3 regions of the Virgibacillus salidurans genome follow, and region 3 is predicted to be linked to each of the others. Evidence: riboswitches for the same ligand, from Rfam matches in the RefSeq annotation. Region 3 holds a riboswitch; each other region holds the start of a gene.
What was found. A riboswitch is a leader RNA that binds a small molecule or an ion and turns the genes downstream of it on or off. The one in region 3 is predicted to bind cobalamin.

Region 1: it holds a riboswitch for cobalamin, as region 3 does, so the genes downstream of both, KFZ58_RS17955 (ribonucleoside-diphosphate reductase subunit alpha) here and KFZ58_RS01260 (ABC transporter substrate-binding protein) in region 3, are expected to answer to the same signal.
Region 2: it holds a riboswitch for cobalamin, as region 3 does, so the genes downstream of both, KFZ58_RS02145 (acyl-CoA thioesterase) here and KFZ58_RS01260 (ABC transporter substrate-binding protein) in region 3, are expected to answer to the same signal.

What each region holds. Positions count from the first base shown of each region.
Region 1 covers NZ_CP074373.1:3,602,823-3,612,912, reverse strand. The annotation lists gene KFZ58_RS17985 (BCCT family transporter) at 1-533, opposite strand, end outside; gene KFZ58_RS17980 (beta-keto acid cleavage family enzyme) at 816-1,709, shown strand; gene KFZ58_RS17975 (3-hydroxyacyl-CoA dehydrogenase NAD-binding domain-containing protein) at 1,711-2,685, shown strand; gene KFZ58_RS17970 (thioesterase family protein) at 2,703-3,179, shown strand; gene gdhA (NADP-specific glutamate dehydrogenase) at 3,494-4,882, opposite strand; gene gltC (glutamate biosynthesis transcriptional regulator GltC) at 5,042-5,947, shown strand; cobalamin riboswitch at 6,047-6,230, shown strand; gene KFZ58_RS17955 (ribonucleoside-diphosphate reductase subunit alpha) at 6,338-8,572, shown strand; gene KFZ58_RS17950 (flavodoxin) at 8,569-9,003, shown strand; gene KFZ58_RS17945 (ribonucleotide-diphosphate reductase subunit beta) at 8,984-10,027, shown strand.
Region 2 covers NZ_CP074373.1:388,611-398,700, reverse strand. The annotation lists gene KFZ58_RS02185 (alpha/beta fold hydrolase) at 1-300, shown strand, start outside; gene KFZ58_RS02180 (MFS transporter) at 364-1,614, opposite strand; gene KFZ58_RS02175 (ArsR/SmtB family transcription factor) at 1,611-2,081, opposite strand; gene KFZ58_RS02170 (YaiI/YqxD family protein) at 2,311-2,757, shown strand; gene KFZ58_RS02165 (hypothetical protein) at 2,819-2,983, opposite strand; gene KFZ58_RS02160 (TetR/AcrR family transcriptional regulator) at 3,116-3,688, shown strand; gene KFZ58_RS02155 (MMPL family transporter) at 3,777-5,891, shown strand; gene KFZ58_RS02150 (M20 family metallopeptidase) at 5,988-7,175, opposite strand; gene KFZ58_RS02145 (acyl-CoA thioesterase) at 7,232-7,702, opposite strand; cobalamin riboswitch at 7,824-8,010, opposite strand; gene KFZ58_RS02140 (macrolide 2'-phosphotransferase) at 8,095-8,997, opposite strand; gene KFZ58_RS02135 (hypothetical protein) at 9,190-9,789, shown strand; gene KFZ58_RS02130 (response regulator transcription factor) at 9,809-10,090, shown strand, end outside.
Region 3 covers NZ_CP074373.1:218,653-228,742, reverse strand. The annotation lists gene cobS (adenosylcobinamide-GDP ribazoletransferase) at 1-483, opposite strand, end outside; gene KFZ58_RS01290 (cobyric acid synthase) at 473-1,327, opposite strand; gene KFZ58_RS01285 (bifunctional adenosylcobinamide kinase/adenosylcobinamide-phosphate guanylyltransferase) at 1,293-1,886, opposite strand; gene cobD (threonine-phosphate decarboxylase CobD) at 1,868-2,944, opposite strand; gene cbiB (adenosylcobinamide-phosphate synthase CbiB) at 2,919-3,869, opposite strand; gene KFZ58_RS01270 (adenosylcobinamide amidohydrolase) at 3,888-5,348, opposite strand; gene KFZ58_RS01265 (FecCD family ABC transporter permease) at 5,348-6,418, opposite strand; gene KFZ58_RS01260 (ABC transporter substrate-binding protein) at 6,378-7,388, opposite strand; cobalamin riboswitch at 7,522-7,706, opposite strand; gene KFZ58_RS01255 (hypothetical protein) at 7,931-8,098, opposite strand; gene KFZ58_RS01250 (ECF transporter S component) at 8,095-8,586, opposite strand; gene KFZ58_RS01245 (S9 family peptidase) at 8,615-10,090, opposite strand, start outside.

The sequences.
Region 1 (10,090 bases), 450 kb from region 3:
CCGATTACAGGTTGTACCGCTTTACTGATCTTAAGCACCGGATTCCTCCGAACATAATAGAAATAAGCAATTGGTAACGCGGGTAATGTATAAATCGCCCAAGCAATTGGCCCCCAATGGAAAATACCATAGGCAGACGCCCATTGGATGGCTTCATTTGATTCGGGTGACACGCCAAATGGCGGCCCCTGATAATAGTAAGCCCACTCGATCATTGCCCAGTACAGGATACTTGATCCAATTCCGGCCGCAAATAACATGGCAGCCCAAGAAAGATTACCGAACTCCTTCTCATCATCTTTATCTCCAAGCTTAATTTTTCCATTTTTACTAAACGCAACAAACAACAGGAAAATGAAAGCTACTAACCCAAGGATCATATAAAGAACACCAAAGTTTCCGGTCATAAAACTGTTCGCCATATTTATAACTTCAGCACCGGCCTCTGGAAAAAGCATTAGCGGAATTGCAACACATAACAAGACAATCAACGCGCCGATAAATGTAGGCCAATCAATCAATTTTGCATTCATAAAAACAGTCCTTTCTATCTAAAAAAATTTTTATTAAATAATAAAACATAAACTTTGTAAAATTTAAGTTGTATAAAGTTTACGTTGAACAGGCTCACTTTTTCTTTAGTATGCTCCAATTTCCGGTATATAATTGTATTTTTTATTTTTTTTGATGCATGTTAAAGTTTTATAAGGATAAACAACCATGCTATATCCGCTCACAGCAACACGGCAAAATAGAAGTAAATAAAATTAGCATTTTGTGGAAACATTTAGATATAGATAAGGGAGGAATTCATAATGAATAAGAATGTAATTGTTTCATGTGCAGTAACAGGTGCAGGAGAAACGACAGAAAAGAGTCCACATGTTCCTGTGACCCCAAAGGAAATTGCAGATTCAGCGATTAAAGCAGCGAAAGCAGGAGCAACCATTGCACATGTGCATGTACGCGATCCGAAAACAGGAAAATTAAGTCACGATGTGAATCTTTTTAAAGAAGTAGTGGAGCGCATTCGTGAGGCAGATACAGATGTGATTATAAATATTACAGCCGGCGGTGGCGGTGACTGGGTGCCAAGTGACGCAGATCCTACAAAAGGCGGTGAAGGTACAGACATACAGACACCAGAAGAGCGGCACGAGCCTGTCGGATTGCTGCTTCCGGAAATTTGTACATTGGATTGTGGTAGTGTGAATTTTGGTGATCAACTGTATGTTAGCCCAAGCAATTGGCTACGCAAGCAGGCCCGTCTTATTAAAGATAGTGGTGTCAAGCCCGAGCTGGAATGCTTTGACACCGGGCATATCCGTTTTGCTAATCAATTGGCTGCAGAGGGGCTTGTTGAAGGAGATCCGCTCTTTCAATTCTGCTTAGGGATTCCATGGGGAGCGGATGCAGATGCAGAAACATTAGCTTATATGAGAACTCGTATCCCGGAAAACGCAAACTGGGCTGCTTTCGGAATAGGTCGGATGCAAATGCCTATGGTTGCAGAATCCGTGCTTCAAGGCGGTAATGCGCGCGTCGGATTAGAAGATAATCTTTATTTAAAAAAAGGACAGCTTGCTACAAATGAACAACTTGTTGATAAAGCAGTGGGCATTGTGCATAGCCTTGGTTCAGATATCATGTCACCAGCAGATGCACGTGAATTTTTAAACTTACAGAAACCAAACGGAAAGGCGAATTAATATGAAATCAGAAGAATCAACAGCACAGATAAAAAACATCACCATTGTAGGAACCGGCGTCATTGGCAATGGCTGGATTACACGATTTTTGGCAAATGGCTATCAGGTAACAGCGAGCGATCCTGACCCGGAAGCGGAAGAACGCACACGCGTGGCAGTCGAACGTGCATGGCCAGCAATGGAGAAGGTAGGTTTAGCGGAAGGGGCTTCATTAGATCAGTTATTTTTCGAAAGTGACCTGAAAACAGCTGTTTCGAATGCTGACTTTATTCAGGAAAATGTACCTGAACGCGAGGAGCTTAAGCGAACAGTGATCGCTGAAATTGATCAGCATGCACCAGAAGAGGCCGTGATCGCTTCAAGTACATCGGGTATTTTACCTAGTACCTTACAGGCCGATTGCGAGCATCATCCGGGGCGCGTTATCGTGGCACATCCTTTTAATCCAGTGTATTTGATGCCATTGGTTGAACTAGTTGGTGGAAATAAAACGAAAAACTTTTATATTGAAAAAGCAAAAGCCTTTTATGATAGTATTGGCATGAAGCCCCTCGTCATTCAACGGGAAATTGAAGGGCATGTGGCAGATCGGCTGATGGAAGCGATCTGGCGGGAATCCCTGCATATCGTCAATGATGGCGTGGCAACAACAGAAGAAGTAGATGCATCCATTGTCTATGGGCCTGGTCTGCGTTGGGCATTAATGGGGCCATTTCTAACCTTGCATATGGGTGGTGGAAAACAAGGCATGAGACATTTGCTTGAGCAATTTGGCCCGGCATTAAAACTTCCATGGACTAAATTAGTAGCACCAGAGTTAACCGATGAACTTGCTGAGAAAGTAATTACAGGTACAGAAAAGCAAACAGCGAATACCTCAATGGATGAACTAGAAGAACGCCGGGATCAATTTTTGATCGAGCTCCAGGAATTATTAGAAAAGTATTGGCCTGCAGAGACTGTCGGACGGCTATAATATGGAGGGGACCTAAAGTGGGAACAGCAAAAGTAATTCTACAAAATAACGTAAGGGATGAATGGATCGATTATAATGGGCACATGAATGATGCAGAATATGTGCGTGTATTCAGTTGGGGTGTTGACGCGTTTATGAAAGCGATCGGTTTGGACGAAAGTTTTCGTGATGAAAAGCAGTACACGACGTTTACATTGGAAAACCATGTCTGTTATTTAGCAGAAATGAAACGTCACGAGCCATTTGAGGTACATTTGCAACTGATTGATTATGACGAGAAGCGTGCACATGTCCTTTATGAGTTGTATGGAAAAGATGGCAAACGAGCCGCAACGAGTGAACAAATGCTCATGGGGATTGATCAGACAACAGGAAAGCCCGCACCATTTCCGGATCCAATTTATTCTGAGGTAAAGGGATTGGCTGAAGCTCATACACCTGATGAAAAACCTGCCGAAGTTGGACGTGTGATTGGGATTAGAAGGAAGAAGTGAAAATAAGCAAGCATGCAGTGGGTAACCACTGTTTGCTTGCTTATTTAGCATCAATTGTGAAATAAAGACCGAAAAAATTTGTTCCCGCAGGAGTCACGGCACTTCGCTTATCCGAACTGACGAGGGGGCTCACCATCCGCCCTAAGGTGCGCGAAATGGGTTTCCGGAGCGAGTCGCTGCTTTCAACCAGTGTTTGCAAAAAATTGTCACTACGTCCTCTTTTATATCAACTACGAAGATTTAAAAGCAATAATACTTATGAAATGAGCCAAAATAAAAAACATGCAGATAACCTCTGCATGTTTCAAAAATTATTAAACCACACCCTGAGCAATCATTGCATCCGCAACTTTTCGGAAACCTGCGATATTTGATCCGGCCTCTAAATTGCCTGGGAGATCAAATTCCTCAGAGGAAGCGATACAATTTTGGTAGATATTTTTCATGATTTCCTGCAGTTGCCCGTCGACTTCTTCAAATGTCCAGGACATCCGCATGCTGTTTTGTGCCATTTCAAGGGCAGATACTGCTACACCGCCAGCATTTACGGCTTTTGCAGGTCCGTACAATACATCATTGGATAAAAATACATCAATAGCTTCTGAGTTACAAGGCATGTTTGCTCCTTCTCCAATTGCTTTGACGCCATTTTGAACAAGCAGTTGAGCTGCGTTTTCATCAAGTTCGTTTTGTGTAGCACATGGAAGCGCGACATCGCAAGGAATCTCCCAGATGCCAGTACATCCTTCAACATAAGTAGCTTCAGGATACTTTTCGATGTATTCACTGATACGCCCGTTATTTTCTTCTTTAATCTCTTTTACGACGTCAAGATCAATACCATTTGCATGATAAATATAGCCGCTTGAGTCACTGCATGCAACAACGGTAGCACCCAGTTCCATCGCCTTTTCGATGGCATAGATTGATACATTTCCGGATCCTGATACAACCACCGTAGATCCGTTCACAGACTGTCCTTTATCTTTTAGCATTTCTTCTAAGAAGTAAATCGTCCCATATCCGGTAGCTTCTGTACGTGCCAAGCTGCCGCCGTATTCTAATCCTTTTCCAGTTAAAACACCTGCATCAAAGCTGGAATTCATTTTCTTGTATTGGCCAAACATATAGCCAATTTCTCTAGCCCCTACACCGATATCGCCAGCGGGTATGTCGGTGTTCGGACCGATGTATTTGGCAAGTTCTGTCATAAAACTTCGGCAAAAGCGCATGATTTCATTATCTGATTTGCCTTTAGGGTCAAAATCAGCTCCGCCTTTTCCTCCGCCAATAGGCTGTCCGGTAAGGGAGTTCTTGATGATTTGCTCCAGTCCAAGGAATTTTACAATACTTAAATTGACGGACGGGTGGAAGCGCAAGCCACCTTTATACGGTCCTAGTGCGCTGTTAAACTGGACCCGAAATCCGCGATTTACATGTGTGTTGCCCTCATCATCAACCCATGGGACACGGAACGTAATTACACGCTCGGGTTCAATAATTTGCTCTAAAATTCCTTTTTCCATGTAGATGGGGTATTTTTCTAGGACAGGTATAAGGGATTTGAAGATTAATGCTACAGCTTGATGGAATTCGGATTCATTCGGGTCACGTTTTACAACGGTTTCATATACTTTTTCCAAATAATCGTGGACTTTTTGTTTGTTGTCTGTACTCTTTTTTTCGCTAACGGCGTTTATCATTCTATTCCTCCTTGCTTTTTGTTGGTATAATTAAGTGAAAATTTTTGTTGGAAAATTAGCTAATACTATTCTAGTTTACAAAAAATAATTCATCGAAGCAATATCAATTATAGATGAAATCAATGCCAATATGCGATAATGGACAAAGAGGTGAGTGTTATGGAACTGAAACAGATTAAATATTTCATTGAGGTTGCAAAGCAAGAACATGTGACAAGGGCGGCTGATACCCTGCATGTAGCACAATCTGCGGTTAGCCGGCAAATTTTTAACCTGGAGGCAGAACTTGGTGTTGATTTATTTATACGTGAGGGGAGGAACGTCCGTTTAACTTCGATCGGAAAGGTATTCTTAGACCGGATGGAAAATGCCATTCATGTTATTGACGATGTTTCTCAAATTATTGAAGAGTACACAGATCCGGAGATGGGGACGATCCATATTGGGTTTCCCAGCAGTGTAGCGAGTTATATTCTGCCAACAGCGATTTCTGCATTTCGGGAGCGCTACCCGAATGTGAAGTTTAAATTAAATCAAGAATCCTATTATGAACTAAAACAGGCCGTCATCAAGGGTGAAATCAATATGGCATTACTGGGACCTGTCCCGGTAAAGGAAAAGAAATTAGAGGGTACAATCCTTTTTTCGGAAAATATGGCAGCATTATTGCCGGCAAGTCACCCGCTTGCAGGATCCGATTCCCTGCATTTGAATGAATTAAGAGATGACTCCTTTGTATTGTTTCCGGAAAACTTTGTCCTGCGCAATATTACGATTGATGCATGCAGGCAACTTGGATTTGAACCGAACGTTTCCTTTGAGGGCAAGGATATTGATGCCATAAAAGGATTGGTCTCTGCAGGGCTCGGAGTATCTCTCATACCGGAGATAACACTCGTTGATAATTTGCCCCGTGCAACGGTGAAGATGCCGATTACTACACCAAATGTCACCAGAACGGTAGGAGTTATCGTGCCGTCAGATCGTCAATTACTTCCAACAGAAAAATTATTCTATCAATTTTTAAAAGAATTCTTCGTGCGTCTTGAGCAGTTTCAGAGTTAATCCGGGGAAAAAACAGGTAAAAAATCATTGCATTCTATTAGACTGTATGCTAGAGTTGGATACAACATATAGAGAATAAATTAGTTAAGTATAACCATATATAGTATTTTGAGCTACGGTGATAGTAATTGCTGTCTGAAAAGGGAATCCAGTTCAAAGCTGGAACTGCCCCCGCAACTGTACGTGTGGACGATGAGGGATAACCACTGTATTTTAACATACGGGAAGGACTCTAGGAGGTAGAAGCACAAGTCAGGAGACCTGCCATAGCTTGACAGTATCATTTCTCCGGGGTGAGGGAAAGGTGAAGCGGCATTATTTGTGTTGTTATTTACCGTTCATCCCATGAGGTGAGCGGTTTTTTAATTTATAACAAAGGGGAATTTATTCATGATCACAGTAGCAACAGCAAATCAGGAGCATATCATTCAAAAGATCGACCGCGCGGCGGAAAATTTATCTATCAACACAGAAAAATACAAAGAAAAATCACTACGAGCAATTCAGTCGAATGCTGCGCCGGAAAAAATGGCGGAAGTTCTAATCAAAAATGCACTCGAAAACATCGACGAGGTAAGTACCGAGTGGACCTATCTCGCAAGCCGGATTTATTTGCAGGAACTCTACCGCCAAGCAGGAGAGAACCGGCAGTATGATCCCGCGATTCGGTATGGAAATTTTTATACACTTATCCACACACTTACGCACAAAGGGATCTATTCGGAGGCCATACTGGACAAATATACAAAAGAGGAAATCGATCGCCTCGCCGAATATATTGAATCGGATCGTGATCTGCTTTTCAATTATTTAGGTTTATATTCCATCGCAACAAGATATCTCGCAACCGATCACGGGAAAAATACATATGAACTGCCACAGGAGCGCTGGATGATTATTGCGATGTATCTCATGCAGGATGAACCTAAGTCTGAGCGGACCGGTCTTGTTACCGAAGCATATTGGGCACTCAGCAACCTATACATGACAGTCGCAACACCCACATTAACAAATGCTGGAAAAACGCATGGCCAACTCTCCAGCTGCTTCATAGATACCGTCGACGACAGCCTGCAATCGATCTATGACAGTAATACCGATATTGCCAAACTATCGAAAAACGGCGGCGGCATTGGCGTTTACATGGGTAAAATTCGCAGCCGCGGCAGTGCGATCAAAGGATTTCAAGGGATGTCCAGCGGCGTTGTTCCATGGATTAAACAGCTGAATAATACAGCAGTGAGTGTGGATCAGCTTGGGACGAGAAAAGGTGCGATCGCAATTTATTTGGATGTGTGGCATAAGGATATCGAACCCTTTCTTGATTTAAAATTAAATAACGGGGACGATCGAATGCGCGCCCATGATATTTTTACAGGGGTTACGCTGCCGGACTACTTTATGGAAAAAGTGGAGAATCGCGAGGATTGGTATTTATTTGATCCACATGAAGTGAGACAAGTGATGGGCTATTCGCTGGAAGACTTTTATGATGAGGAAAGAGGAGACGGGGTGTGGCGCAGGAAATACGAGGAATGTGTTCAGTCCGAGCTGCTTTCGAAAAGAAGCGTCTCCGCAATTGATATCATGAAACGGATTATGAAGTCACAGCTCGAATCAGGCACACCATTCATGTTTTACCGTGATGAGGTGAACCGGCAGAACAGCAATCCGCATAATGGCATGATTTATTGTTCTAATTTATGTACGGAAATCACACAAAACCAGTCACCAAGTGAGTTTGTCGAAGAATTTATTGAAAATGAAGATACGATTGTTAAAAAATACAAGACAGGTGACTATGTTGTTTGTAACTTGAGCTCCATTAACCTCGGAAAAGCTGTACCGGATGATGTACTGGAACGGTTGATTAAAATTCAGGTACGCATGCTGGATAATGTGATTGACATTAACACATTGCCGATAAAACAAACGCAGTTAACCAATCATAAATACCGTGCAATCGGGCTTGGAACCTTTGGTTGGCATCACTTGTTAGCCCTGAAGGATATAAAATGGGAAACAGAGGAATCGGTCACATTTGCCGATGAATTGTATGAAAAAATTGCTTATTTGACGATAAAAAACAGCATGGAATTAAGTAAGGAAAAAGGAAGTTATCCTGCGTTTGAAGGCAGCAAGTGGAGTGATGGAACTTACTTTAAGCAAAAAGGCTACACGGATGATAAGTGGATGGCGTTAAAAGGGGAAGTAGAAGCAAATGGGATGCGTAATGGGTATTTAATGGCAGTGGCACCTAACTCAAGCACCTCTATGATTGCAGGGTCAACAGCAAGTATCGATCCAATTTTTAAGCCTTTTTACAATGAGGAAAAGAAGGATTTTAAAATACCAACAACCGCACCTAATTTAAATCATAACACATACGAGATCTACCGCCGTTCCGCTTATATTGTGGATCAGCGCTGGTCAGTCAGGCAAAATGCAGCACGTCAAAAGCATATTGATCAAAGCATTTCATTCAATATATATGTACCGAATACGATTCGCGCGTCGGTACTATTGGATGTACATTTGCAGGCATGGAAGCAAGGATTGAAGACGACGTATTATGTTCGTTCAACAGCAAATGAAATCGAAGAATGTGAGTGGTGTGAAAGTTGAGAACCTTAATTGCTTATTTATCCTATAGCGGAAATACAGAAGAGGTAGCGGATTATATTGAAACAAAGCTAAGGTGCGAAAATCTATCTGTGGAGCGGCATCTTATCGGAATCGATGTCCCAATAGATCCCGAAATGTATGATTATATCTTTCTCGGAACATTCACGTGGGAATACGGTAACACACCAGATGAGGTGAAGGACTTCGTGCTAGAAGTTGGCTATAAACCGGATAATATTGCCGTATTTGGAACAGGGGATACCCAATTTGGCGGTGAGGAATTGTTTTGCAGGGCTGTGGATAAACTTGCGAAATTTTATCACAGCCGCTGGGACGGTTTGAAGATTGAGCAATCACCTCGGGGAAGCCAGGAAGAGATAATAGATAAATGGGTAGAAGGAGTGTTACAAAATGCCAAGAGCTATGCTTGAGAAGGCGAAAACGTTGGAACCGCGTAATCCGAATAAATCAACCGGATTGTTTGGGGGTAAGTCGAGCGGGATTTTGAATTGGAATAACATTGCTTATCCACATTGGTATAAGATCTATAAGCGGCTTGTGGGTAACTATTGGCAGGCAGATGAAGTCAACATGTCCGGTGATGTGAAGCAGTTTCGCGCTTTGCCTGAATCAGAGCAGGAGGCATATTTGAAAATAATTGGCCTATTATCCACATTGGACGGTCCACAAACGAGAACTGCCCTGCTTTTGTCCCTGTATTCAACTGATGCATCGGTACAATCGATTATGGCAGTTATGGCTCAGCAGGAAGCGGTGCATAATGAAAGCTACTCCTATGTACTTTCATCCGTCGTATCGCTGGATGAGCAAAATGAATCTTTTGATCTCGGGAGAAAAGATCCTGTACTCTTGAAGCGAAATGAGAATCTGATCAAGCAATATAACGCATTCGTTGAAGAACCAACTATCGAAAATATCCTGAAGACGCTTGTGTACACGTCCTTGCTTGAGGGGATGTTCTTCTATTCCGGCTTTGCGTTTTTCTATAACCTGGCACGACACAACAAAATGGTCGGTACATCAACGATGATCAGCTATATTAACCGTGATGAACTCGAGCACGGACGCTTCATTGCAGAACTGTTCCGCGCAACACTGAGTGAAAACCCGGAATACAATACAGCTGAATTTACCGATTGGGTTTATACGCATTTTCAGGATTCGGTTGAGCTGGAAATCGAGTGGTCAAATTATGTACTGGCAGATGTGGAAGGCATCGACCTTGAAGAAATGGCAGGCTATATTAAATACCGCGCAAATAAGATGCTGCGAATGATGGGGCTGGAAGAAGTCTATCCACGACATGTGGAAAATCCAATGAAGTGGATCCGTGCCTATGTGGATAACTTTGATGGAACGAAGACAGACTTCTTTGAACAGAAGTCCAGGCAGTATACCAAGACGAGTGATTTGAATGGGTTTGATGATCTATAATATTTTGGTGGAGATGATTGGCGTGGAGCTGATCGTCTCCGCTTTTTGTGTTTAAGAGGAGCT
Region 2 (10,090 bases), 170 kb from region 3:
ATATATCGAAGTATTTTTTACAGAAGAACACTAACTTCAAATATGCAAGAAGAGGTAAAACAGATACAAACGAACGCATCCAAGGTTGGCGATGAAGGTCTTCCTGCCGAAACACCGATGTATTTTTTCATATCTGATGGAACAGATGTCGGAATAGAAAATTGGCGTGAAATGCTTTCTGATTACACAGAGCAAGTTGAGAATGGAAGCTATTTATACATAGATGCAGGTCATTATATTCATGTTTGGGAACCCGAGCTCATTGCAGAAGAAATTGATCATTTTCTAGGTGGAATATAAAAAATAGGGTTGATTAAGAAAACTGTGTATTAATCAACCCCTTCCTATATACTTAATCAAACATCAAGCTTCTTCCACCCGTTTCACAGGAAACAACTCCGCCTCATCGATTTTAGGAAGCTTTCGCAGCACGGAACTGCTTAGCCAGCTAAAGCTAAAGATGAACATTGCTATTCCGCATATAAAGACTGGTACAACTGGAGTAAACATCTCACCAATGACACCTCCAGCAAGCGCACCAAAAGGAGTACCGATTGATGATGCACTTGCTAATACGGTGATTACCCGCCCAATGAACACCGTTTCTACTTGTTGCTGAATGGCAGAAAATACCAATATGTTAATAATTCCAATGGAGATTGTTCCCACGCTAAAAAGTATAAGTGATGGGATCAGTGGAAGAAGAGATGCACCCACCCACAGTAAACCGGTACCACAAAAACTAATAATTATTAGCCGTCCAAATCCAATTTCTTTCACTTTCGGCGTAACAATCGTTCCAATCATTACCCCAAGTGACATGGCCGCCATATAAAAGCCATATGCTGCTTCACTACCATCGCCTTTAATGAGCGAAAAAGCAGGCAAATTTGTTGTCATTACTCCTATTGCAAAGTTTATGAATACAATGGATACGATCATCTTTGGGATAAGCGAATTTCGTATATAGCCAATCCCTGCTTTTAGATCACTTTTGTATACATCCAGTACATTGTCAAATTGTTTATCTTTAGTGGCTTCAGGCTGTTGAAAACTAAATAAGGTATAAGCAAGAGCGGACAATAACATGCAAATAGCCGTAATTAAAATCGCTTGAACAGATCCTATGAATGCAACAAGAATTCCCGCAACAGCAACAAATACAACATCCATTGCCTCACGGACAGTGTGTAAATAAGAATTGGCTTGAATGACATTGTCTTTCCCAACGATGATAGGAAGAATAGTCGATTCAATAGGATAGGTGAATTGAGAAAGGAGGGAAATCGCAAACAATAGCAAAATGACATAATAGACGTTAAGGCCAATGGTCATATAACACAATGGAATCGTAAACAGCAACGCTGCTTTCAAAAAACCGCAGATGACTAACCCATTTTTATACTTGAAATAATTTGCTAAAGGCGCGACAAGAAACCCCATCGAGGTCGCAAGTGAAACAGCAAAAAATGCAAAGCCTGAATAGAGGACGCTTCCGCTTAAATGCAGAACAAGCAGCATCCCGGATACAGCATAAACGCCGCCACCAATACCGTTAATAAATACACCAGACAATAATATCAGGAAATTCCGTTCGAAAAAGAATGCTTTCATTCTCCCCGCTCCTCATCTTCATATTCTTTAATACGGAAATCAACCTCATACGCCTTTTGTTCGGCTGTCTCTTTGTAAGACAAATGCGCGTACTTAAAAAACAGTTCCTGGACTTCTTCGTTTAATTCTTTTAGCAATTTGTCAGATAGATACATATGTGATTGGCTGCCGCCAACATGGTTAGCAGGAGCTTCCTTTTCCGTGTTTTTATACACCATTGCCTTTGCCCGGTAATATTTTTCAACGATCCCTTTTTCTGTTTTCACATGATCAATTTCTAAAATGTCATGCTTATAAAGTTGCTGAATATGATAATAGATCGTTCCAGGGTTCTTCCCTACCTTATCGGCTGTCTGTTTTGGCGTCATTGGCTCTTCATACAAAAGTGCAATAATGCGTGACCGTAGTGGATCAGAAATGACTTTTTGCTGTTTTAAATTAATTTCCATTGTTTCTCGTTTATCCATCTTGATATCACCTCTATTTGGGAATAATTTGCATTTACAATTCAATTTAATTTTCCAAATTAATTATTTAAATTTATTATACAATTTATTTTATTAAATCGCAACATTTTTTAATAATTACCATCCATTGGGTTTCAAATCTATTACATACCTTTTATCGCTTTTGCCGTTTTTATTTGATAAAATCAACTTATACTACCAACTTACATAAGAAAAATAGGTGAATTCAATGAAAATTTACGTTGACGCAGATGCTAGTCCAGTGAAAGATATTGTCGTTTCAATAGCTCAAGATGCAGGGATCCCTGTCGTGCTTGTTAAAAGCTTTGCGCATTTTTCTCACGATGAGGAGGAAGATGGAGTGGAAACGGTGTATGTTGATACTGGAGCCGAGGCTGCGGATTATAAAATTATGAAACTTGCCCAAAAAGACGATATTATCATTACACAGGACTACGGCCTTGCGTCACTTGGATTAGCAAAAGGATGCACCGTACTTCATCATAAAGGCTTCACGTATACAAATGAAAATATCGACCACCTCTTACAAACACGCTACATTAGCTCCATGGCAAGAAAAAGCGGAAAACGAACAAAAGGTCCAAAGCCATTTACAGCAGAGGACCGGGAAAAATTCAGTAAGCTTTTTAGAAATACAATTGATCAAATGAACTAAATTTAATAATTCTATATTCCAATTTCAGTTTATCAGCAAGAAACCTTTTAAACATCCTTATTCACTGGACTTTTTTCATTGCGCGTCTTTCCGCATACGTTACACATTTGAAACAAACAGGAACCTTTTCACCCTCATCATTAATATACGTGCGTGGTTTCACTGCCTTATTATTACAAATATAGCATTTTTCCATACCCAAAATTCTCTTCAACCAGTTAGCCATTTATGGATCCCCCTAACTTTAAAAAACGAACATGTTCATGAACAGCCACAATTTCATTATAATATACCAAGAAGACCAAACAAATTCATGGATCAAAAAGCATTCCTTTATTATAAAACGTGAGGTGAGTATATGGCACGCGAGCGAAAATTTACCAAGGAAGAATTATATCAAACAACAAAAGAAGCCCTGCTTGAGTACAGCTATGCCGGGTTTACCTTTCGTATAGTAGCGGAACGGTTACATATTGCACGAGGTACTTTATATAAATACTATGAGAACAAAGACGAGCTAATTACCGATTATATGGTGGAAGAGATGAATCATTTCCTTAACGAATTACAAAAAATAAATACATATAAAAATTTCGAGGATCAGTTTGATTACCTTTTATATATTATTTTCAAGGACAGGGAAATCCATCAAATTAGGGAGATGGCATATCAGATTCCAACAGAGATTAATGAGAAAGTCAAAGCAAATAAAGCGCGTTTAGATAAACAGCATCAGACGATGTATGCCACCCTACAACATTTTGTTCAGTTAGGGAAGACAGAAAACCTTCTAAACCCAACACTACCGGATAGCCTGATTTTAGGTTTTATTTTCCAAACGGTTGATATTCCAAACCATGCCAGCATACCTTATTCCCAGTGGGTATCCTCCATTAAAACGATGCTAACACATGGGATATTTACAAATTAGTATTTGACACTACCGTCACTTTCAATGATAATATCAAGGTGACAGTTACGTCACTTTGAAAATTTATAAAGATGAAAGGAATTGAAATATGAAAAATGTCTTACAATCAGTCACGGATCGTGTTAGTACGAAAAGAGGCATGTGGATTACGCTGGGCATTTGGGCACTTATTACCGTTCTATTAGCAACGTTTGCCCCTAGTGCGCAGGATTATCAGGTCTCCAGTATTGAAACACTGCCTGAAGATGCACAATCAGTTGTAGCGAGTGAAAAAGTAGATACATACGTTGAAGACAGTAATAATTTACCAGCTCTACTAGTCTTCGAATCAACTGAAAGTGAAATAGAGATATCCGAGCTGACCGATCTGTTTAATGCTATTGACGCAGAAAATATTACTGGAATTGAAGAAGTTATTCCACTGGGAGAATTGCCTCCTCAAGCTACAGAAGGTTTTTTCTCAGAGAATGAGTCAACAGCACTAATACCACTCCATTTAAACAACACGCTAGATACACCAGAGATAAAAGATACGCTAAATCAAATTCAACATTTAACGGATCAACATACAGATTTGAATTTATATGTGACAGGGCCTGCTGGAATTGCTACAGATACCAATGATCTCTTTTCCAGAGCAGACCTTGTTCTAATTATGTCAACAGTAGGAATCATACTTGTTTTATTAGTCGTCATATACCGCTCACCGCTTCTAGCTTTAATACCTTTGGTAGCGGCAGGTGTTGTATATCTAATCGTGGCACAGCTATTGGGGTTATTAGGAAAAGCAGGCCTCTTGATGAGTACCCAGTCCATATCCATTATGACGATCTTGTTGTTTGCGGCCGTTGTTGATTATTCACTATTCGTATTCTCACGTTTTCGGGAAGAATTGAAAACCCATGAAAATAAGCATGATGCGATGAAGATAGCTATGCGCGGAACCGGATTACCGGTCTTCTATTCAAGTGGAACGGTGCTGGCAGCTATGCTTATTTTAATTTTCGCTTCACTGGGCGATTATCAAAATTTTGCTCCCATTTTTGGAACAACACTTGTTGTCATTATGCTGGCATCCGTGACACTTGTTCCTGCCCTATTTACGTTTTTTGGAAGAAAGTCATTTTGGCCATTGATTCCACGTGTTGGGCAAAGCCCTGTAAAAACAAATTCCTTTTGGAGCAAGGTAGGCAGATTTGTTACAAAAAAACCGATCGTATCTGTTTCAATCATTGGCCTCTTCATCCTTGTATCGGCTAGCAACAGTTTAAATCTGGATTATGAATTTAATATTTTAAAATCTTTCCCTGAGAATATGCCCTCCAGAGAAGGATACGAAATAGTGGAAGAAAACTTCGAGGCAGGCAGTCTAGCACCCACCACTGTATTGTTTGAAGGAAAGGAAGCTGTCAGCGAGGACGAACAAGAAGTATTAATGAAAAATCTATCTGAACAGCCACTTGTCAGCAGTGTTCGAGTCGACCAAATGATGGACGATGAGACAGTCATTTCATACAGCATGACATTCGAAGAAAACCCATATGAGGCGCAGACCATGGACGCTTTAGAAACCATTCGAAATGATTCAGATGCCATTGTCGAAGCAAGTAATTTGAATGGTGATCTATTCTTTGCTGGTGAAACAGCTACATCTGTAGATGATCGGTCGCTCAATAACCGCGATTTGATCCTCATCATCGTACTGGAGACAATATTAATCTTTGCAATGCTGATTTTCCTAACCAGATCGTTTAAAATGCCACTGTACATGATGGGTACAATTTTAGTATCTTTTGCTGCTGCATTAGGTTTAGGCATGTTTCTAACAAGTCTTTTCTTTGATATCGATACAATAAGCAACAGGGTTCCGGTCTATGCCTTTATCTTCCTCGTAGCGCTTGGGATTGATTATAATATCATGCTTGTTTCGAGATTTATGGAGGAAAGGGAAAAGTATCCTATTAAAAAGGCGGTGGAAATTGCGGTTGCAAATACAGGTGGGGTTATTTCCTCAGCCGGCATTATTCTAGCAGCAACATTTGCCGTATTGATGACACAGCCTATTCAGCTATTGTTTGTATTCGGATTTATTGTGGCTGTCGGTATTCTAATAGATACCTTCTTAATTCGAGGTGTACTGCTTCCAGGATTGCTAGTCTTGTTTGAAAAAGATAAATCACGCGATTCTGTGAAAAGTGAATAAAGAACTAAAGCGCCCATCCGCAAAAACGGATGGGCGCTTTAGTTCGACAAATTTCGGGGCGTGACAGGCACTGTTCGGGGAACGCAAACTCCTAAATTATTCCAATGTATAATAATCGCACACAACCTGTCCTACTGCTTTTGCAGCAACCAGGAGTGCGTCTTCGTCAATATCAAATTTGGGATGGTGATTAAAGTACGGATCTTCTACCCCTTTTGGTTTACAGCCAATAAAGAAGAACGTGCTTGGAATCTTATCTGCATAGTATGCGAAGTCCTCTGAACCTGAGAATTTTGGATATTCTTTAACTTCCTTAATGTCAGGGTCGTCCATAATTTCCAAACTAGATTTGACAACTTCTGTAGCTTCAGGATCATTATATAAGACTGGATAATCGTCTTTGTATGTGAGCTCGCACTCCACACCAAATTCTTCTTCAATTCCAGCAACAATACGGTGAAGCTCTTTATCAATCCGTTCTTGTGTTTCACTATTCATATATCGGATGTCCCCCTCAAGCTCAATACGATCTTTGATTACGTTGAAGCTTCCTTTTCCGTCAAATGAACCAATCGTAACAACGCCCATTTCAAAAGGATTTAAGCGACGGCTAATGATCGTTTGAGCTGCCGTAACAAAATGGGATCCCGCGACAATCGCATCGTTTGCCATATGCGGGGAAGACCCATGTCCGCCCTTCCCTTGAATCGCCAGTTTAAAATAAGATCTCCCGGCCATTGTATACCCGCTTCTGTATCCGACTGTTCCAGCAGGATCTGTTGGAAATAAATGAACGCCAAAAACATTATCCACATCATCAAGTGCCCCTGAATTCACAATACTTTTTGCTCCGCCTGGTGGCGTTTCCTCTGCGTGTTGATGTATAATTTTAATTGTACCTGAAAGCGAGGATTTCAGTTGAATAAGACAGTCAGCGAGAATCAGTAAGTAAGCTGTATGACCATCGTGGCCGCACGCATGCATAACCCCTTCATTTTTTGATTTAAAAGGAACGACCGCCTCTTCAACGATCGGCAGTGCGTCAAAATCTGCTCTTAGACCAATCGTTTTCCCCGGTTTATCTCCTTTGATTGTGACAATAATACCATAACCATTTCCCACATTTGTTTGAATTTCCACATCTTTATTTTTATAAAAATCAACAATATACTGGGCTGTTTTCTCTTCTTCAAAAGAAAGCTCCGGATTCTCATGCAAATAACGGCGAATGTCGATCATCTCATCTTTTCGATCTTCCAGCATTTTCATTAACTGATCTTTCATGTTTATTGCTCCTTTCGTTATCATTCCCTACATATTAATTATACACCTTCTATCATTTATCTAATAGCAGCCCGCCTTTTTCGGTTTTCTTTTCTTGAAGGCGCGGTTCTATGTAACTGTTTTTCCTCCTCGCTTTCAGGATATACGTTTGGTACTGGAACGGGACTGCCTTGTTCGTTTACAGCAACCATTGTCAGAAAAGATTCTGTTGTTAATCTTTCCTCATTTTTTATTAAATCATGTGCGGTGACTTTTACAAACACTTCCATAGAACTTGTCCCTGTATATGTCACATATGCTTCTAACCTCAGGGAATCTCCTACTTTCGCTGCTGAAAGAAAGTCAACAGAATCAATGGACGCTGTCACTACAGCGCTTTTTGCATGCTTCATTGCTGTTAATGCTGCAATTTCATCGATATAAGCAAGCACTTTACCGCCAAATATTGTATCCAAGTGGTTCGTATCCGGTGGAAGTACTAATCGAGTCTGAACGGTTTTCGATTCTTGAATTGCTATTTTTTCCATAATCTTGCCTCCCGAGAAATTAAAAAACATCCTCTATCTTAGAAGATGTTAAAATGCGAACAAAAAAGCTTCATTTACATGAAATTAATTCTCGCAACACCTTCCTATCTCCCGTAGGATTTAAATGTTCTTCCTTATGGCAGGTCTCCTGGCTAAGAATCATCAAACCCTTCTCCCTTCCCATTTCATTACAGAAACAGTGGACACAAAAAGAGTTCTCCTCATCACAGTGGCGGGACCGCGTTGGAATCGAACCAACTTCCCTTTTCAACTTTTTAATCAAAGTCACCATAAGGCAAAATATTTAGTTATATCTAGTATACCACTATTTATTGTATTGTTCTGTGGTTTTTTCGGAGGTAGTGTTACTTTTGAAGGTTTCAAACTTTAAATTACTTTCCCACTCCAAGTGTCTGTTTAGCCATCTCCCTATATTCCTCCAAACCAGATATCATCGCAAATTCAGCAATGGCAACAGGATTTGCAGCCTGAAGCTCAACAATGTGATCGAACATCGATGACCATACATAACCACCAGCATTTTCATATGCTTGAATTAATTTTTTTAAAGCCTCTTCCCCAAAAACTGCTAAATGTGCTACAAAATCATTTGAAGGATCATCAACACGTGTTTCTGTCCAGTCAATGAAACCAGTAACTCGAGCATTTTTATTAATTAAAATATGTCCAGCATGTAAATCCCCGTGAATGAGTGCTGTCTGTTTTGGCCAAAGCGAATCATTAGCAAGCCATGTTTGCCAGCGATCCCATAGCTCTTCATCCACACCAAATGCAGTTTTTACCTCTTTCATTCTTTCTTTCATAGATATTCTTATTTCCTCAGGGGTTTGCACAGATAATCCCGCTTGTTTTGCGTCTTCATGACTAACTTGATGCAATGCCGCCATTGAACTTCCAAGCGTTTCATGAAATAGCTCAGGAACATTCTTCTCATCGATTTCCCATACGTATGCTTTTGCTTCCGGATCAATTGTGCCGGCCGGTATACCATCTAATAGCCTATATGCAATAAGTTCTTCTGAAAAAACAACCCAGTTTGGTGTCTGCATAGGTATTCGAGGCTCCACGAAATCCAGTATTTCTTTTTCCTTATTAGCTTTAGCAATTACATCTTTGCGTCTTGGAAAACGGAGAACCCAGTGTTCTCCTTCAATATTTATTGCAAACACCACTTGGAAATCAAGCCCAGATTCATTATATTTTAGTGAATCCTGCCTTAATTTCAATCCATGTTTCTTCGCTTTTTCTATAACTTCTTCCTCTGATAGCGTCATGAGTTACACTTCCTTTTTAGCTTCCTTTTAAGGAAATACTATCACATATATTGGTTTATTAAAGGATTTTTTATTAAAACTCCCTCTCATATTTAACCGAATTCTTAAGGTTTTCTTAATGATACCGTTAAGTATTTCTTATGTTTTCGCTTATATAGTAGTAGTATGATGTTATTTTTAGGAGAGATTTTGATGAATGAGCAAAAGGTGTATATACTATTGACAGATACAGGAACATTATTCACAAAAATGATAAAACTATATACAAGGAAACTGTATAATCATGCATCCATATCTATTGATCCCAACTTCTCAGAAGTCTATAGTTTTGGGAGAAAAAGACCTAAAAACCCTTTTATCGGGGGTTTTGTTAAAGAAGATATTCAAGCAGGTCTACTAGAGCAAGCAAGATGCGCCATTTATAGTTGTACTGTTTCTGAAACTCAAATTCAAAAAGCACATGACTACTTACAGAAAATAGATGAACAAAAGCACAACTATCGATATAACTTTTTAGGCTTATTCGCGATCGCATTCAAAAAACAACTGAAAAGGAAGAACGCCTTTTTCTGTTCCCAATTTGTTGCAACGGTTTTAAAGGAATCTGGTATTATTGATTTTGAAAAAGCTTTATCCCTTGTTACGCCTCATGACTTAGAGAATGTAGCCGGATTTGAATTAGTTTACCAAGGAGAACTAAGCAATTTTGACGCAGAGACGAATAACACGGTACATATAGTTACCTCTAAGGACACACTTCCCATTGATATAGGGACAATGACCGTACAATAAAGAGGAGGTTGAAATAAAAATGGAACAGCAAATAAATATATTAGTCGTAGAAGATGACAATGATATTAATCAATTATTATGTCGAATTATTAAAAAAAGCAATTACCTCCCCCAGCCCGCATATTCCGGTACAGAAGCTATGCTTTATCTGGAAAAACAAGAATGGGATTTAATGCTGCTTGATTTAATGCTTCCTGGAATGTCTGGAGAAAAAATCCTTGAAAAAGTCAATGCCTATAGCAATGTCCCGATAATTATTATTTCAGCAAAGGGAGAACAGCAGACAAAAATCAATTCATTA
Region 3 (10,090 bases):
CAACAGCATTTTACCAAGAAAGGGTATCAACATCACCATTAAATATGTCCAAGGTATAGCTATTGTCAGCAATTCATATAAAACAACAAAGCGAACGCCAAGAAAAACGATGATCGTTAGTGCGCCAAATGCACCAACACGAGGATCCTGCATAATTTCCAGCCGCTTCTGCTTATCCCTATACGAAAAATAAGCATCGCCTGTATCAATTAGACCATCCAAGTGAATTCCGCCAGATAAAAATATCAGTACAAGCCACAAACAAAGGGCAATCACGACATCTGAAAAAGGCGTAAAAGACTGAAGTATCAATAAGACAGCTGCATAGAATGCCCCTTGCAATAACCCAAGCAGCGGGAATGTCTTTAGCGCACGTGAAATATAGAAGCGACTCATCGGGAGCTCCCTTTTTATTGGAATACTTGTGAAAAATTGCAGGTTTATGCAGATTCCTATGAAAAATCCTCGTAAATTAGCGAGCATCGTTTTCACCCGTAATGATGTTTAATAGTTTTTCCCAATCGATATAGGCTCCCAAGTGCTCTGCCAGATTGTCGTAATTGGACTGCTTATCCGTTGGACGGGGATGGGTTTCGTTTTGGGGGCACCATCCCTTAACACTATCCTCTTCAGCAAGATTATGTTCAATATGCGGCACAACTCCTAGAACAGGAACCCCGCTATACGACTCCAGCCATTCTCTGCCGGTAGCAAAAGAAGAAACATCCCCATGAAATTTATTTATAATAATCCCTTTTACCTGCTTCCTTTCATCCGATGTCAGTAATTCCAGTGTCCCGACAATACTGGCAAATGCACCTCCCCTGTCAATATCAGCCACTAGGATAACAGGAACTTCCGCCATTTCCGCTACAGCCATATTAGCAAGATCGCTTTCTTTTAAATTCATCTCCACCGGGCTGCCAGCACCCTCTATCAAAACTAAGTCATAGTCTTGTTCCAGTTGATTCAATGCGTCCTGAATGGCTTCTCTCGCTAGATCATAATAGGATTTCTTATAATCCTGTCCAGAAACGATGCTTCTTTTTTCCCCGAAAAGGATCACCTCTGTCTGCTGATTTTCGCGAGGCTTTAATAGAACAGGATTCATGAGAACAGAAGGGGCGAGACTGGCCGCTTCCGCTTGCTGGGCCTGCGCAATACTTATTTCTTTTCCGTCACTTGTTACAACCGAGCGATCGGACATATTCTGTGCCTTAAACGGTGCAACATCATATCCTTTATTTGCAAAAAGGCGGCATAGACCAGTTGTGAGTATGCTTTTCCCGACATTAGAAGCAGTTCCCTGGATCATTATCCCTTTCATTTTCAGCCCCTCCCTTCTTGCAAACCGGTATACCGCTCTCCACCAAATAGGCAGCATCCGCCCACTCCACGATGTTTTGATGAACGTTTCCGAGTATGTATTGGTATTTTCTTGTTACCGATGCTTGATGCGGGACATCTTGCATTACTTCATTAGAAACAACAATCACCCCACTAGAAGCCTCCTGTAAACTGAATATATCTGTTAACATATAGTTCATCACCACACTGGAGTCATTGATGTTTTGATCAAATAAATAATTGTTTAATAATGTTGTCGCACAATCGAGTACGAGAATATCCTGTTTTGAAAAATTACTTGAAATACGTTGCAGGTTAGTCGGACATTCCCATGTTTTCCAATTAATAGATGCGATCGAGCGATTTTCCTGATGACGCGTTATTCGTTGACGCATTTCCTTATCGGAGGGAACACCACATGCAATATAATGTAAATTCGCGTCTAGCTCCCTGCTCCAATCTGTTGCCAATTCCTCAGCAAAAGAGCTCTTCCCACTGCGAACACCGCCAGTAACAAAAATCAGTTTACCCTTTTCCATTCGGATAACGCCTCCATCAACAAACTATTTTCCGCTTCCTTTTTAATAGCCACGCGAAGCCACTCCCCCTCGATCCCAGGGAAATTATACGTGTGACGTAATACAATTCCCTTCCTGAGTAAAAATGTAAAAAGTTCCTGCTGGTCGTCCATGGATGGATCTCTAATTAGATAAAAATTGATGGCTGATGGACTATGCTGAAAACCTGTTTCCCTGAAAAAAGAAAATAACCGATCCCTTTCTTTCTTGATATAGTCACGGGTTTGTGAGACGTGCTGCTGATCATCCAAGCATATTTTTCCAGCCTTTAAAGCAATTGCATTTATACTCCAATGGGCCTGCCTTTTGCCAATTTCCGTCAGCACTTCCGAATGCCCTGCGAGATATCCCAGACGCAAGCCAGCAATACTGTACATCTTTGTCAATGAGCGCAGCACCAATAGGAATGGCGATTGGCTGGCTTCATCAATAAAGGTTACAGGATTGTCTGCGAAGTCATAAAATGCTTCATCCAAGATTAACAGGGTTTCGGACTGTTCACATGTACCAATAAGCCAATCAATGGTTGTACGATCATATTGCATACCTGTTGGATTATTCGGATGGCAAAAAAACACAGCGTCAGCCGTTTTCAATTTCTGCTGCAATGATTCCATATCCATCCCCCATTCGGATGGATAAAGAATATGGTAAAAAATGATGCAGTTTTCACTCCGACATGCAGCCTCATATTCGGAAAAAGCCGGGTGGATGATCAGCACCTTTTTTCCTTGGAGATAGCGGGCAATTAACGTAATGAGTTCGGACGCGCCGTTTCCAGGTAGCAGACAGGATTCCTCGATACCTTCCTTTGCAGCAATTGTTTGTTTCAATTCGGCAAAAGTAGGATCTGGGTAATCATAAATATCCGCAAGCCAATTTCCCCAGTTGTGTTTGATCGCCTCAGGTGCGCCTAACGGATTAATATTCACACTGAAATCCACAATTTTCTCTGGCGGATTTATCCCAAGCGCATTGTATAAATGATGCGGATTAGAACCATGTGACGGCAGCTGCATAACATCCTCCCCCTATCCATAAAAGTATTAAAAAGAGCCTAACCGAACGTTCCATGATGGAGAGAGCGCCCAAAATGTGTTCCTTATACAAGTTTTTATAAGCTTGCCCCATTACAGCGCGCTCTGACTTAATACCCTGATAATAGTTCGTTCCTCCCAGCTGCACACCCAGTAGAATAGCAAGAGCCGCTTCGCCCCAGCCGCTATTAGGACTTGGATGCTTCCTAGCCTCCCGCTTCAAGTCATAGGCTGCCTGTTTTTTCGTTACGAAAGGAGATGAGCTCGACGTAATCATGCAAAAACCAGTAATGCGGCTTGGCAGCCAATTAAGCAAATCATCAAACCGAGCGGACGCCCAGCCAAATTGACCATACCTTTCATTTTTATACCCAACCATCGAATCACAAGTATTAACCACGCGGTACACTATCGCCAGCGGTGCACCGCCAACCAGCGCCCAGAATAACGGTGCCGTAATACCATCACTAATATTTTCTGCAACTGTCTCGACTGTCGCCCTTGTTATTTCTTCTTCATTCAAGTTGTCTGTGTCTCTTCCAACAATCATCGAAACCTGTTGTCTGCCTTTCGTAACGTCCCCTTTTTTCAAAGGCAGATAAACACGATGAGCAGCCTTTTTCAAATCGTTCCCGGCAATGGTAGTTGCTATGATGAGCGATTCTGCTACAATCCCTGCAAAAACATGAACTTGGTATGCACCGTATACAATTAATACTGTAATAGAAAATGTCACGATACCAATCACAATCAGCATGAGAATTCCTTTTGTTACGCGCCCGTCTCCCTTATTCAAACGCCGATCCAGCCATGAAATCATGGAGCCAATCCAGCGAACCGGATGCGGCCAGGAAGGGGGATCACCAATTAGTCGGTCTATGACCAAAGCGAGTGTTATACTAAGCAAATGATGAATCACCATAAGTTACATTAAACCTTGAGAACGCTGGATTGCTTTTTTTGTTTCTGTATAGACACTTTTTCCAATTAATTGGCCAAGCTTCGTCGCGGAACCTGCATAGGAAAGAACAGGCCCCTGCTGCACGGCAGCAACCAGAATGCTATCAGTTGAGGTGCCGGTTGCGATAGTATTAGTCTCGCTATCTTTAACCCCCAGCTCCATTAGCGTTTTCGTTTTCGCCTCTGTTGCAGTCATTACCGCCTGTATAAAGGCTTCTTCCGTCAGTTTCCCATTTACAAATAACCATATATTGATCGTCCCAGGCTTTACCTTCCCAAAAGCCGCTTCTGTTCGCGTGCTATCTGTCGCGTTCCCGACCCCTGCTGTCACTACAGTAAAAAGGGAAACGTCTTCTTTTTCCCATAACCCATAAGCAACACCTTCCATCTGAACGGCCGTCATCATTCCCACCGTAAGAGAGGCGTCGAATCCATACGCTTCTAGGTAATTCCGCATCTCACTTTCAGGATCCGAACAGTCATAGTCTCTCGGAACATGACGATTAACAAAATAACTATTCCAGCCATGACCGGCACCACACACGCCTGATGATAATGTTCGCATTGGGACTTTAGATGTGAGCGTAATATGTTCCTTTTTCACATGCAGCATGGAAGCATCAATCTTCGCATCAGATAAAAAATCGTCACCAGCAGGAATTAAATGCATCTGCGGTTTGGCAATTTCCGGGTGGGGATGCTTTTTCACCTCGGTTTGGTACACCTCTTTAACTAATTCCTCTGTCAGTACACCATCCGGGGCGTCCAAGGCTCGTGTCTGTCCTTCGTGCAGTAGTAGCAATCGATCACAATACAAACTGGCAAGGTTTAAATCATGAAAAATAGAAATAACCGTCAGCCCTTGCTGTTTTGCCCCTTTTTTCAACAAATCAAGCAAATCTTTTTGATAGGCTAAATCCAGATGGTTGGTCGGTTCATCGAGTAATAAAATTTCCGGCTGCTGGGCTAAGGCTTGTGCGAGAAACACCCGCTGTTGCTCACCACCTGAGAGCTGCTCCACCAAATCATGCTGGAAGCGGGTGATGTTCGTTTGCTCCATGACCATTTGCAGTACTTCTTCATCCTTCGTTGTCCAGCTTTGAAACAAGCCTCGGGTGTGCGCGTATCTTCCAAGTGCCACCGTCTCCCTCACCGTATAGGAAAATGCGTGTGCAGAGAGTTGGGGGAGTACTGCCATTTTCCTTGCCAGTTCTTTTCGCGAAAAATCCGCTATGTTCGTGTTATTTAGTTGAATGGAACCATCTGTACAGGCAATTAATCCGCTAACCATTTTCAGCAAGGTTGTCTTCCCGCTGCCATTAGGGCCTAAGATACCAAAGAACTCTCCTTTAGAAACAGAAAAGCTGACATCTTTTATAACAGGCTTCCCATCATAGCCTCCAACAACTGCATCCAAACGTAACATTACATCCCCCCTCGATTTCCTTTTCGTTGTTTAATCAAAATGACTCCAAATACTGGCGTCCCAATTAATGCCGTGATCACACCAATCGGCAAAATTGTCGGCGAGATAATCGTTCGTGACAACAGATCTGTCAGCATTAAAAATCCTGCACCGGTTAAAATGGAGAGTGGCAAGAGGTGAACATGATCCGGTCCCCACAGGCGTCTAGTTAAATGCGGAATCACCAAACCAACAAAACCTATTGCCCCGGAAACCGCCACCGCCGCACCAGTCAGTATCGACCCGGCAACCAAAATGATTAATTTCCGTTTTTGGACATCGACACCTAGATGCTGTGCCCGTTCTTCTCCAAATGACATCGCATTTAACTCTCTTGTGTTGATAAGCAGCAAAAGGGCTCCAATAATGAAGAATGGAATAATAATACCAACATAGCTCCATCCCCGCATCGACACACTACCAAGCAGCCAGCCCATGATTTGCTGCAGTTGGTCACCTGTAAAAGCAATGATAAGGGAGATAAATGCACCTAAAAAAGAACTAAAAATAATCCCCGTTAAAATAATCGTCTCCACCCGCATCGTCCGGTCCACTCTTCTAGCGAAAAATAACACAGATAAAATAGTCAATAAGGCTGTCGTAATACTTAAAACCGGCAGCGTATAAAGTCCAAGGAATGGAATAGAAATATTAAAAAACAATGTCGCAACTGCCCCAACAGAAGCACCTGAAGAAACTCCCAAGATATATGGATCCGCCAGTGGGTTTCGCAGTAAGCCTTGAAAGGCCGCTCCTGCAATGGCAAGAGAGGCTCCAACTAACCCTGCCAAAATCACTCTGGGCAGGCGAATTTGAAAAACAATATTTCTATATGTCTCATCGACCTGTTCAGCTATCGGTAAGTGAAAAATCTGTGCACCGAGAATTGTGATAATTTCTGAAACAGGAACGGACACACTACCAACCGATATAGCGGTCAGCATGGAAATGATTAAAAATACGAGTGCCATTATATAGGCAACTACATATTTACTCCGCTTCAAAATATTCCGGATAAACAACTTCAGCAATCTCCTCTGCACCCTCAACTAAGCGTGGGCCCGGACGACTTACAATGTCAGAATGTATGTCATAAACATCTTCATTTTCAACAGCAGTCACGGAGCCCCAACCGTCACGACTTACTACTTGTTCTACCGGATTATCCGAATAATGCCCGTATGTCGTTATAATAACATCAGGATCCAGCCCTACAATGGACTCCGGATCGATTGGCACCCAGCCATCCAGTTCTTCAGCAGCATTATCTGCATCAACAACCTCTAGGAGTGAATCGAAAAATGTGTTTTGTCCTGCAGTAAAAATATCCGGTGCCGGTGATACTTCAAAAAAGACCGATTTGCGTTCCTCTTCAGGAATTTCCTCTGCCGTTTCACTTAAGTTTGCAAATCCTTCTTCCATATTGTCGACGATTTCATCTGCTTCTTCCTGCGTTCCTGTAACTTGTCCGATTTGGTCAATGGCTTCATAGGTTCCTTCAATATCCTGTGCATCATTTACAACAAATACATTGATGCCGGAAGCACGAATCTGTTGCAGTCCTTCCTGAGAGGATTCCGCACTGGATCCATGAGCAAGAACGAGGTCTGGATCCAAACTAAGGATTACTTCGATGTTCATTTCTAAACCACCTATTCTTTCTTTTTCCTGCACTTCTTCCGGATAATTATCATGGTCTGAGACACCAACGATTTCATCCTCCAGCCCAAGCGCAAATGCGATTTCTGTATTGCTTGGAATCACCGAAACAATACGCTCCGGTTTTTCATCTATGGTCACTTCATTATCAAGCGCATCTGTGATCGTTAACGGAAATGCTCCTTCTTCTGATTCCTCTGTGCCCTCTGATTCTTCCGTTTGTTCTGTTTGTTCGGCACTGTCATCTGAAATTTGCGAATCATCTTCGGATTCAGAGCCACAGCCGATTAAAAGACCAAATGTAAGTATTAATACAAATAAAAATGATAAAATCTTTTTCACGTTCGTACCCCCTTATAGTATTTGTATAAACTAAAAAAACATCTTCACGAGAAATGAAGATGGATATGTAAAAGGGCAGCCAACAAATAAAATAAACCTGTCCCATTACACCCTCCTATTCCTCGTAGGTTTGGTGCGCGTCCGGTTACAGGCAGGTCTCCTGGCTTATGATCATCGCTTACTGTCCTTCCCATACATCGAATGCACAGTGGTCATTACAGCTAGCTCACATATACAGTGGCGGGACCGCGTTGGATTTTCACCAACTTCCCTATTATAATTTCTGAAGTCGAAATCACCTGAAGCCTTAAACTATTAATTTTTTCACAACTTAAGTATACATAGTTCTACAGGATTTGTCATTACTTTTAGTTCAAGGAAGCACGGGTTCTGATGGGAGAGAGGATCCTCAACTACTCTCCTCAGCCCAAATATTAACTATACTCTACACCTCTCTTCACCCGTTTATAATACAGCAGGGCTTTGACCATAAACGTGCCAAATTCAGCGACTAGAATAGTCATTTATTATCGCTAAACTGGTTAAAATTCAAAGTCCTTAGAAGAAAATGATTCAAGAAGATCTGAAGTTGGCATGCCAAATCCCTGCCTATATTCTTCTCTAATTTCTTGTATCATCTTTTTAATTTCGGGGTTTATTTCTACTTCCTTACTAATAGTTGTTTTTTCTTTTTCACTAAAGTATCTCATCCCCTCACTTCTCCCTTATAATAATATCTCTGAAATCCAAACAAACGCGGAATAGCTATATAAGCTATAGTTATATTTAATAGAGAGCCTATGAATAACGAAGGTAGCATTGCAATATAAAATGCAATATCAAATAAGAATATAAATGGTAATGGGGCGATCAAGGCATTACCGAACAAGAATAACACTCCAGCTAAAACCTTTTGTTCTTTTTGAAAAAGTATAGCAAACAGTGAAACAAGCAAAGCCATTTCTATCGCAATAATTAAGTGTAGGATTCCGAGTGGCATTCCCCCAATAAGCGCTGAAAGCAAATGGCCGAAAGCCCCGACCATAGCTCCGGCTCCCGCCCCAAAGAAAGCCGCTGCTAATAAAGCCGGGAAAACATCCAATGCTACACTTCCAATCACTGCAGGTACCTTAATAGCCGCGCCTACTGCAGATAGACTTATAAATAAGGCTAGTAAACTCATTTTTCTAACATTCATTTTCAGATTTCCTTTCTCAATATCTATCCTATCCCTGATGCTTCTCCAAAAAGTCCAGCATCAAACTGTACACCTTAATCTCATTTTCTCTTTTCGAAAAGCCATGCCCCTCGTCTTCCAGCACGAGATATTCCACATCGCGGCCTTTTTCTTCAAGTTTAGCGACGATTTGGTCGGACTCCTCTTTGACGACACGTGGATCTTTTGCCCCTTGAATAACGAGCATTGGTTTTGTCATACCGTCCAGGTAAGTTACGGGTGAATCCCTAATAAAACGCTCTTTATCACGTTCTGGATCACCTACCCAGCGCTCCATAATTGGCTTCCAATGAGGCGGGACGGAATTAACGAATGTGAATAGATCAGACGGCCCGAAGATATCGACTACCGCTTTGAAATATTCCGGATGGCGTCCGTGTAATAGAAGCGCCATGTAGCCACCATAGCTGCCACCAACGAGAAATAATTTTTCCGGATTTGTGATATTATTATCAAACAGCCACTGAATGCCGGCCACATTATCCAGGCGCGGCCCTTCTCCCCAGTCTTGTTCCACTAATTTTACAAAAGATGAGCCATAGCCTGTGCTCCCACGGAAGTTTGGCGCGAAAATGGTATATCCGCGATTCAGGAATGCCTGGAACATCGAACGGAACATTTTTCGCTCAGATGCCTGTGGCCCCCCGTGTGGCCAAAGAATCGTATAACCGTTGTCATTTTCAGGCTTTGCCTTGAATAATAGAGATTCTATTTCCATACCGTCAAAAGATTTATAGGAAACCACATCAGGCTCAACCATGTCCTCCGTGCTAAGACCCAGTACGCGATTGTTTGTCAGTTGCTTCCATTCCTCCCCATTTGTTGTTTGGAAAATATTAAGTGGTACGGTGCTGCTTCTTCCCAGCATATACAGATTCCCGGATTTGGCAACATGTACCTTTTCAATCACATCAACTGGTGTGGACAGCCTTTTAAGATGCTCCGATTCCGGTTCGTAACGGTATAAAATATCTTCCACACCTTTTTCAGTTACTAGATAAAGTGATTCATTTTCCTTGTCCCACTTTAGAGATTCTACACTTTCTTCCTCGATCGCCAGTACAGACGCAAATTCCTTTGTAGCCAGATCAAATTTTGCCACATAGCTGTATTCACTCTCGTAATCTGTTACAAAATAGATCGTTTTATCATCGACAAAAACAGCATCCCCAACAACGTGAACCTTTTCGGGATCAGGTGTTAAATCATAGGATTTATTACCAATTTTCACAAAGCCTGTAATATATGTATTTGCAAACATGCGCAAATATACAAATGCATCTTCATTGTCAGATACCGCTACTAGATGCGTTGGCGATACTTCTCCCTCGTTCAGTAATGTATCGGTATTATTTTCCAAGTTACGCATGCGCGCGTTCAGGAAAGATGGATTCTCTTTCGATGTCATATAATAGATTCGTTTTCCATCTTCACTCAGATGGGTAAAATAATACTTTTCCTCCGG